DNA from 2 places in the Arthrobacter sp. MDB1-55 genome. Region 2 is predicted to be linked to the other one. Evidence: predicted binding sites of a transcription regulator. Region 2 holds the regulator's gene; the other holds the start of a gene.
The links. The regulator LexA, encoded in region 2, represses DNA repair genes until DNA is damaged. The targets are predictions, from matches to a motif close to TCGAACANNTGTTCGA.
Positions count from the first base shown of each region.

Region 1: a site for LexA is predicted at 2,316-2,331, ahead of AC5RU3_RS07325 (HNH endonuclease signature motif containing protein). Genes of this name have one in related genera too.

Region 1 covers NZ_JBNHID010000002.1:37,126-41,550, forward strand. Annotated here, with positions in the region: gene AC5RU3_RS07315 (MvaI/BcnI family restriction endonuclease) at 1-918, shown strand, start outside; gene AC5RU3_RS07320 (very short patch repair endonuclease) at 881-1,339, opposite strand; gene AC5RU3_RS07325 (HNH endonuclease signature motif containing protein) at 1,455-2,150, opposite strand.
Region 2 covers NZ_JBNHID010000004.1:163,017-167,441, reverse strand. Annotated here, with positions in the region: gene AC5RU3_RS15420 (histidinol-phosphate transaminase) at 1-897, opposite strand, end outside; gene AC5RU3_RS15415 (LysM peptidoglycan-binding domain-containing protein) at 1,006-1,395, opposite strand; gene lexA (transcriptional repressor LexA) at 1,761-2,414, shown strand; gene AC5RU3_RS15405 (ATP-dependent DNA helicase) at 2,439-4,425, opposite strand, start outside.

The DNA of each region.
Region 1 (4,425 bases), on a different contig from region 2:
CGACCCGTCACCAAGGACGGCGATCCCCGTATTTGGTTCTACGATCTAAAAGGTCGTTGCTCGCCCGACGACATACTTGTGATCCTTTGGCGCGATGACTGGTTGTGGGTGCTCAACTCCAGCCAGGTCCGGCTAGCGGATGCCGTCGAACGTTCGCCTTCGTATGCTGACGTTCTCAAACCGCTCCTCAACGAACGTGAGAGCGTGTTCGAGGAGTTGCTGGGTATGATGCGTGAGATCGCCTCTAGGGACTTCATCCCCGTACATCGAGAGGGTGACACGGCGGTCGGGCACCTTCTGGAAACAGAGCTCGGTATCGAAGCCAACTCCAGCAGAACCCCCGACTATAAGGGTGTCGAGATAAAATCCACACGGGGAAAAATCTCGCGAAACCTTACGCTATTCGCCAAAGTAGCCGATTGGGACATAAGTCAGCTGAAAAGTTCAAGACAAATACTTGAAACATTCGGGTATGAGAGGAACGGGAGGCTCAACCTCAACTGCACGGTGAGCGCGCGCATCCGTAACTCACAAGGACTTCAATTCGTAGTAGACGACATAGGCGGGTACCTTCACGAAACATCCGACAAGAAAGGGTTCACTCGGCCAGCTACCTGGCGCTTGGGCTCGTTAATCGATGCCTTAGCAAGCAAGCATGCCGATACCTTTTGGGTGAAAGCGCAGTCTCGTAAGAGCGCGGGCAGGGAAGAAATTAGGTTCCTGTCCGTGACCCAGACAACGCGTCCGATCCTCCAGCAGGTAGCCCCGCTGCTCTCCTCGGGCGCAATCACTATGGACCATCTAATCTCGTCAGAGCACTCTGAGAGAGGGCCGCTGTTCAAGATCAGCGCGAAACACTTCAATGAGTTGTTTCCCGAGCCTATCTTTCATGACCTCCGTGCCGAGACGAGCCCATAGTCGAGTCAACGGCCGCTTCACCGAGGAACTCCGACACATAATCCAACAGGCCGGTTTCAGCTATGCGGCACTCCCATAGCACCAGAACCTCCCAACCCAGCCGGCTGAGTTCATTCAGTTGGCGCGCGTCCCGGTCCTGATTACGACGCCGTTTCTCAGACCAGAATTCTGTATTGGTTTTTGGGAGTCGAGAGCCAACAGGACATGCATGACCATGCCAGAAACACCCGTGAACGAAGATGACCTTCCTTCTCGACGGGAAAACTAAGTCAGGTTTCCCAGGCAGGCGCGCGTCATGCAAGCGGTATCTGAACCCAGCAGCATGCAACATCTTGCGTACGCGGACCTCGGGCTTAGTGTCTTTGGACCGGATCTTCGACATATGAGCGCTTCGCTGCTCGCGGCTGAGAGAGTCTGCCATCTGCGCATCCTATTCCCATCTGTAGCGAGCGTCTCAACCTCTATCGGTGCCGAAGCGCCCGAGGGGGGGGGGGGGGGTACTACCCCTCCGCCATCTACATCACTCCCCGCCAGTCTTAGCGCCTCCCTGCTTGAACGGGTTGGGAAGTCTCAGTTTTGGGAGGATCGTCCGCTACTGATACTTGCATTCCGTGCTCGACTATTGCGCCCTTAGGTAGTGCTACGTTCGCAAGTAGCTCTCCCCAAGGGTCGGGATCAGATAACTGCACTCGTAAGCCAAGACTTAGTGCATACTCCCAGATACGGATATCACCATCACCCAAGCGGATGCGCTGCAGCAACATGTTCTGGGCATGAGTGCACAACTGCAGGTGCTGCGGATTCACGCAGAGCGTGACGTTACAGACGTGATCCACGTGCATGCCGGAAGGAATCGGTCCACGGTACGCGAGCCATGAGTAACGGTGGGCATATGTGCCCTCAGGGTGTGAAAAGTTGGGGTAACTATTCCACCTTCGCTCCTGCTGGCGACCCCCGCGCCAAATCCAGCAACCGCTAGCGACAACCGTGACTTTGGACAAGAAGCGCTCATGAAGAGTCTGCTTCACAGGCAGGCGCCCGTCCCCTCCATTCCGGCGCCTATCGTAATGGCGCCTGCATAGGGTCACTGCATGAACGTTCTCTTCACAATCGTCCGCTGAACATGTTCTAGGGCGACCGTCATGGCTTCGGCGCTTGTCGCGGGCAGAGGACTCATTATGGAGCTCTTGCTCAGCAGGAAGCGCCGCAGGCGCAGAGTCATCAGAATGCACTTAAATTCCTCAAGCGTGTTCGTTGTGCCCGGTGCTTGCGCCCGGGCACGGGGAGGGTGGAACTGTGATTGACAGAAGGTGACTGGCGGTCACCTAGGTCTATGCGAAGGACGGAGAGTTGATCGGTAGAAGAATCACTTCGCTCTCTTCTTATAGGGAGATTTCTAGAACCGGTTTTCTTCCGTGCACCGAAGCATCGCGCCGACCGTCTCTGGCGTCGCTTCGCTCCACCATTCCAGCTCCCTCTCTGTCCACAGGTGCGGCGTGAGTGGGGTCGCTCGATCAACAAGGTGGGGCGACTCGTCTTGCGAGGACAAGAGGGCATGGACGCTGGACCGGTTGAACCGCCGCCGACTGGACATTAGCCCGACTGCACGAGCGAGTTTCCAGTGTTCCGTTACCGTCTTGACGTCAATGCCGACCATCTGGGCAATCGTTCCCCGGTTGACCGTCGTGATACCTCGACGGTTAGCCGTATGAGTTGTTGCAACCAACGTACGAACCACCTTCGGCTTCAAACCCGCCGCTTCGATCATGGCGAGGTAGCTCTCGACTTCGAACGTTGTAGTCGCTGTTCGGGAAGCATGAGCCCGACGATGTCGGTTCAGGTACCACGCTGCTGCTCGCCATTCCCAAGAGGGCGAGACCGGATTGATGGGCCCCGGAGAAGCAGCCGCTGCATCAAGAGCCGGTTCCGCCCTCAGGAGGTGTCATCCAAATCAGGCTGCACTGCAACTATCGACAGCTGATCGTGCGCTTCAGGCAACCCTAGGGAGGACCACCCTTTGTTGACGCACCCAATCGTCCAGTTCTTCGGTGCGATATCTGCACCTACTCCCGAATTTATAGAAACGAGGCCCCACTGCCTTACCCGACTGGGCAAGCCACTTTTCGGAGACGTTGAGGTACTGCGCCGCCTCTCGACGAGACAGAAACTGCGGCTCCCTCACGGAACGATTCTCCGGAGACACGGATGGGGCGGGTACTACAGCAGAGACCATAGACGATCCTTTCTTGCCGAAACCATAGATGACTAGGAAAGCCATCTATGGCAGAGTACCGCATTCAGCTTGGCAACCAAAGTCTGCTAAGTTGAAGCCTCACGAACTTCATCTCGGGAGCAAACTTGCCGGAACCGATGCCAGATCTTCTTCCCTCGGAAGCCATCTATTTATGGGGACCTGAAGAATCCACGAGTCCTAGTTCTGGTGGGGAAACAGTCACTACGCAGTGGTGCCACTATCATGTCCGCGGAATGCACGTCGGAATCGGCTGGTCTGTAGGCGGCCCGGAAGGTGAGTTCCGCGCACCCGAGCAGATAGACATTCATTTCGATGACGAAGAGTACTGGCACTTCTCCGGTGAGGAGGATGCCGGATACGACCCGGACGACGCCGTCAGCGGTGTAACAACCGCAGTACTGAGGTCCGTGCCGTTAGCACACGCAGCAGCACTGATGCGCGGACGGCACGAGGAACTCCTCGCTCTCAAAGTTCGGCAGCGCTTGGACCCGCTGCCAGCGCGAGCCAAGTCGAGCCGAGACTACGTTCACCTATCCATGGCTTACGTTTCCCTCAACCGAGGATCGTCGACAGAACCGATCCAGCGACTGGCTGAATGGACGGGCGAGAGTGCACATACATGGTCTGCTCGGCTCCAACGTGCTCGTTCGAAAGGAATTCTGCTCGGCAAGGGAAGACGAGCGCGAATAGCACCGGAGTATCACACTCTGAGCGCGGAAGTTCTTGATGAGCTTGAAGTGGCGAGGAGGCATTTTGGCGATCAATAAGCTCGCGAGCGGTGTCAAACGTTGGCAGGCAGACTGGACGGCGGCAGACGGGGCGCGCCGGCGGAAGCGCTTCTCCACGCGACGAGAAGCGGAGCAACATCTGCAGACGGTACTTCAGTCGCTCCGTGGTGGCACCTACATAGACCCAAAGCAAGCCAGCAAAACGTCCGTAGACCATCTCTATGGAGAATGGATAGAACGAATACGGACGGTCGGAGCAGACGGACGGAAGCCTGCGAGCGCCAAAACGGTCGACAACTATCGCCGCTTCTATGAGAACTACGTTCAGCCGCGCTGGGGAATGACCTCGCTCACTAACGTGAACTATGACCATACGGCGGAATGGATCCGCCGCCTCACAGGACGGGACGGCAAACCTGCGGGCGTTACCACCAGGCGTGAGGTGGGCCTGTTATTCGGCCGGCTAATGGGATTCGCTGTCAAACGGCGCCTCCTGGCTTCCAACCCCACGAAGGACCCACTCGG
Region 2 (4,425 bases):
CTCGGTAAGCCCGGACACGATGCGATCCCGCTGGCGCTTGATCTCGTCCACGTTTGCGAGCAGTTTTGCGGAGTGGGTCAGTGCTGCGACTGCTGTGGCCTGGGTGATAGCGGACAGATGGTATGGGAGCCGCACCAGGCGAAGGGCGTCCGCGATCTCGGGGGCCGCCGCCAGATAACCGAGGCGGGCTCCGGCCAGGGCGAACGCCTTGCTCATGGTCCTTGAGACGATGAGCCGCTCCCTGCCGGGGAGCAGTTCGAGGGCGCTCGGTGTGCCGGTGTGCGAGAACTCCGCGTATGCCTCGTCGACGATCACGATCGACTGCGCTGCTTCGCCGGCGTCATAGACCTCTGCGACAACGTCGAGTGAGAGGGCGGTGCCGGTTGGGTTGTTCGGGCTGCACAGGAAAACAATGTTCGCTCCAGTAGCAGCAACCTCCTCCGCGGTCGACTGCGCATCGAGGTTGAAGTTGTCTCCCCTGGCGCCCGTCAGATACTCGGTGCCGGTGGATCCGGCGAGCAACGGGTACATCGAGTAAGTGGGCGGGAAGCCGATGGCCTTTCGCCCCGGTCCGCCGAAGGCAAGCAATATGTGCTGCAGAACTTCATTGGACCCGTTGGCCGCCCAGATGTTGTCTGGACCAAGGCCGTGACCGAGGTACATGGCCAGGTGCTCCCGCAGGAGGGTGAACTCCCTATCCGGGTAGCGATTGAGGCCAGCTACTGCCTCTTGTACCGCTTCGACTATTGCAACGCGGACGTCTTCCGGGACGCCATGGGTGTTCTCGTTGACATTCAGCAGGATCGGAACATCGATCTGGGGAGCTCCGTATGGCCGGAGGCCCCTCAGGTTCTCTCGAATCGGCAGGCGGCTGAGGCGTTCAAGCTGATCGGTCACTACCCGAGTTTAAGGCCGCTCGATCCGCAACGCAGAATCGCACCGTGCGACCTGTTGCCGTGTTACGCCGGTTACGTCACCCACCCGCGCGAAGCATGTCTACCTGGGCTACGGGGCGTCCACTGGAATATGCAGGGACTGGCCAGCCTGCACGGTGGAGGATGCCAGAGCATTGAGCTCGACGATCTCCTGGACAACCGCACGTGGATCCCGTTCGGGTGCATATTCGGCTGCCAACGTCCAGAGAGTCTCTCCGGAGGCGACGTTGACCCGCACGGTGTCCGAGACGGCGCCGCCAACGCCGGTGGCCTGAGCCTGCGAGGTGAAGAATGAGCCGACAATGAGCGCAGCTGCGGCAAGGAGAGCAAGCGGCACGGCTACCAGCACGATCCACCCACGGCGCGTCAGGTGCAGGCGAACTGGCTTGCCGGCCCCGGGACGGGAAGCGATGTTGAAGCTAAGCGAAGGAGCTGATCCTGCAAAATGGAGCGTCGACATGGCGTCCACCTTTCTTCTTGTGCGGAGTCCCACAAGCTTTATTCGAACCTGTGTTCTATTCCTCTGGGTTTATTTTTAGCATCTTTGAACTAATATTGTCGAGACTCGCTCGAACAAATGTTTGAAAAGACGTTCCCTCTCCCCTAGCGTTGCTGGAAAGGGTGAGGGCGCGGCCGCTTTCGAAGACCAGCTCATCACCCACCACTGACAAAACAGGTTGGAGAGCCGGAGGGCCGGGTCCCGCCGGAGGGAAGGGATGCATTCTCGTGGCAGATCTCAACGCGGCAGGGGACATCACGGAGGTACCGCCGACCGACGTCAAGCGCGGACGCGGACGGCCGCGGGGCAGGGCCACGCCCAAGGGAATGACAGCCCGGCAAAAGAAAATCCTCGAAACAATCCAGCGCAGCGTGGCTGCACACGGCTACCCACCATCCATGAGGGAAATCGGAGACACCGTCGGTCTCGCCAGCCTGTCGAGCGTGACTCACCAGCTGGCCCAGCTTGAGCGCATGGGTTATATCCGGCGCGATCCAAAGCGGCCCCGGGCAATGGAGATACTTCTTCCCCTCACCCTGGGAGAGAGTTCATCGCGTGTGCTGCCCGACTCCGGCTCGATGGAAGAACCGGCGGCGTCTGCTGTTGACGCGGCCATGGTTCCGATGGTCGGACGCATCGCCGCAGGCGGCCCGATCCTGGCGGACCAGGTAGTGGAGGACGTCATGCCTCTCCCCCGGCAACTCGTCGGCCATGGGGACCTCTTCATGCTGCGCGTCTCCGGCGACTCCATGATCGACGCCGCTATCTGCGACGGGGACTGGGTGGTGGTCCGCAAGCAGAGCAACGCCGAGAACGGTGACGTGGTGGCAGCGCTGCTGGACGACGAGGCGACCGTGAAGACCTTTCGGCAGCGGGACGGCCATACCTGGCTTCTGCCGCAGAACACCAGCTATGAGCCGATTCTTGGGGACCACGCCACGATCATGGGCAAAGTCGTATCGGTGATGCGCGCCCTCTGACCGGCCGCTCCGGCAGCCCTGGACTTAGGCGGCGTGCGTCGCGGCCAGCCGGGAGAGAACGGCGAGTGCCGTTGCCCGGTCCGTCGTCGGCCAGAAAGGCGGCAGTGCGGATCGCAGGAAGCCCCCATAGCCGGCCGTTGCAAGACGGGAATCCAAAATGGCCACCATCCCCCGGTCGTCGTGCGCCCGGATCAGGCGGCCGGCACCCTGAGCGAGGCGGACGGCCGCATGCGTAGCTGAGACGTGCATAAACCCGTTTCCTCCCGACTTGGCAACTGCCCGCGTCCGGGCAGTCATCAGCGGATCGTCCGGCCGGGGGAAAGGTATACGGTCGATCGTCACCAGCCTGCAGGAACTTCCGGGCACATCAACGCCCTGCCACAGTGACATAGTGCCGAAAAGGCAGGTGTCCGGTTCTTCGGAGAACTGCTTAACCAGTGCCGACATGGAGGATTCTCCCTGGCACAGTATCTCGACGTCCACCCGCGTGCGCAGAGCGTCGGCTGCCTCCTCCGCGGCGCGACGGGACGAGAACAATCCGAGCGCTCCGCCGCGGGAAGCCGTGATGAGGGCAACGAGTTCGTTCAGCTGTTCCTCCGAGGTGCCCCTGCCGGGTTTCGGCAGGTCCCTGGCAACGTACAGAACTCCCTGCCGGGGATAGTCGAACGGGCTGCCGACGTCGACGCCGGTCCACGAAGGAGCGCCCTCTCCCGTTAGCCCCAAAGAACCTGCAACAGGCCCGAACTCGGAGCCGATGGCCAGGGTCGCGGAGGTGAGAACGACTGTATGGTCCTCGAACAGGCCGCGCCTCAGCCGGCCGGCAACTGAAAGAGGGGCGATGCTGATTGTCGCCGGCGAAGAATCATCCGCGGAGGAATAGCCCGAGCCGGGCGTGAAGGTGCTCGGTCGATGGGCCCAGAGCACTTCACCCGCGCCGCCTGCTGCAACCATCCGCTCGGATAGCTCCAGCAGCATCAGCAGGCGGGAACGGGCCATTTGGCGTCCGCCGTCGGCCGACTGGGCCGCCCCGTCCGAACTCGACTCGGAGAGTGCCAGGCGGCAGGCTTCCCGCAGCTGGACGAGGGCGAGTTCCTGCTGCTCGCTGAGGCCGCCGGCCATCAGCCCGGTGGGCTGGGCGTCGAAGGCCAGCTCGAAGGCCGCTTGTGCCGCCTGCAGGGTGTCCGTGCTGGCGCTCAGATGACGCCTCGCTGCGGACGAGGCCGCCCCGATCAGAGCCCCTGACAGCTGACCGGATACGGCCGAGGTGACGCGGTCGTGTAATTCATGCGCCTCATCGATGACCACCACATCATGCTCGGGCAGTACTGCAAGCCCCTCGAATGCGTTGATCGCCAGCAGAGCGTGATTGGTGATGACGATGTCCGCCTGCCCGGCCTTCTCCCGCGCCCGCTCACTGAAGCATTCCTCAGCGACCGGGCACTTCTGCGCTCCGAGACACTCCATGCTCGACACGGAGACCTGGCGCCAGGCGCGGTCGCTCACGCCGGGAAGAAGTTCATCCCGGTCCCCGGTGTCCGTCTCCTCAGCCCACTCCCGCAACCGGACAATCTCACGGCCCAGCGGTGTACTGGGGCCGGCCGACGGATGCGGTGAAGCGGCGTCTCCGTCCAGGGAGAACAAGGCGCCGGAGTCGTCCTCGTCGGGAAAGCCCCCCGCAGTCTTGTGCTTGCAGACGTAATTGCTTCGGCCTTTGAGCAGAGCCACATTCACCGGCCGGGGCAGGGCTCCCTGCAGGGTGTCAAGGAGCCGGGGAAGGTCGCGATTGACGATTTGCGCCTGCAGTGCCAGCGTCGCCGTTGATACAACGGAGGTCGTGTCGCTCTTGACCGCGTGCGCAATGAGCGGCAGGAGATAGGCCAGTGACTTACCCGTTCCGGTGCCGGCCTGCACCAGTAGGTGGGTGCCGCTGTCGATAGCTTCCTCGACCTGACTCACCATCTCATGCTGCCCGCTGCGCTGCTGTCCGCCCATCGCTTCCACGACGGAATCG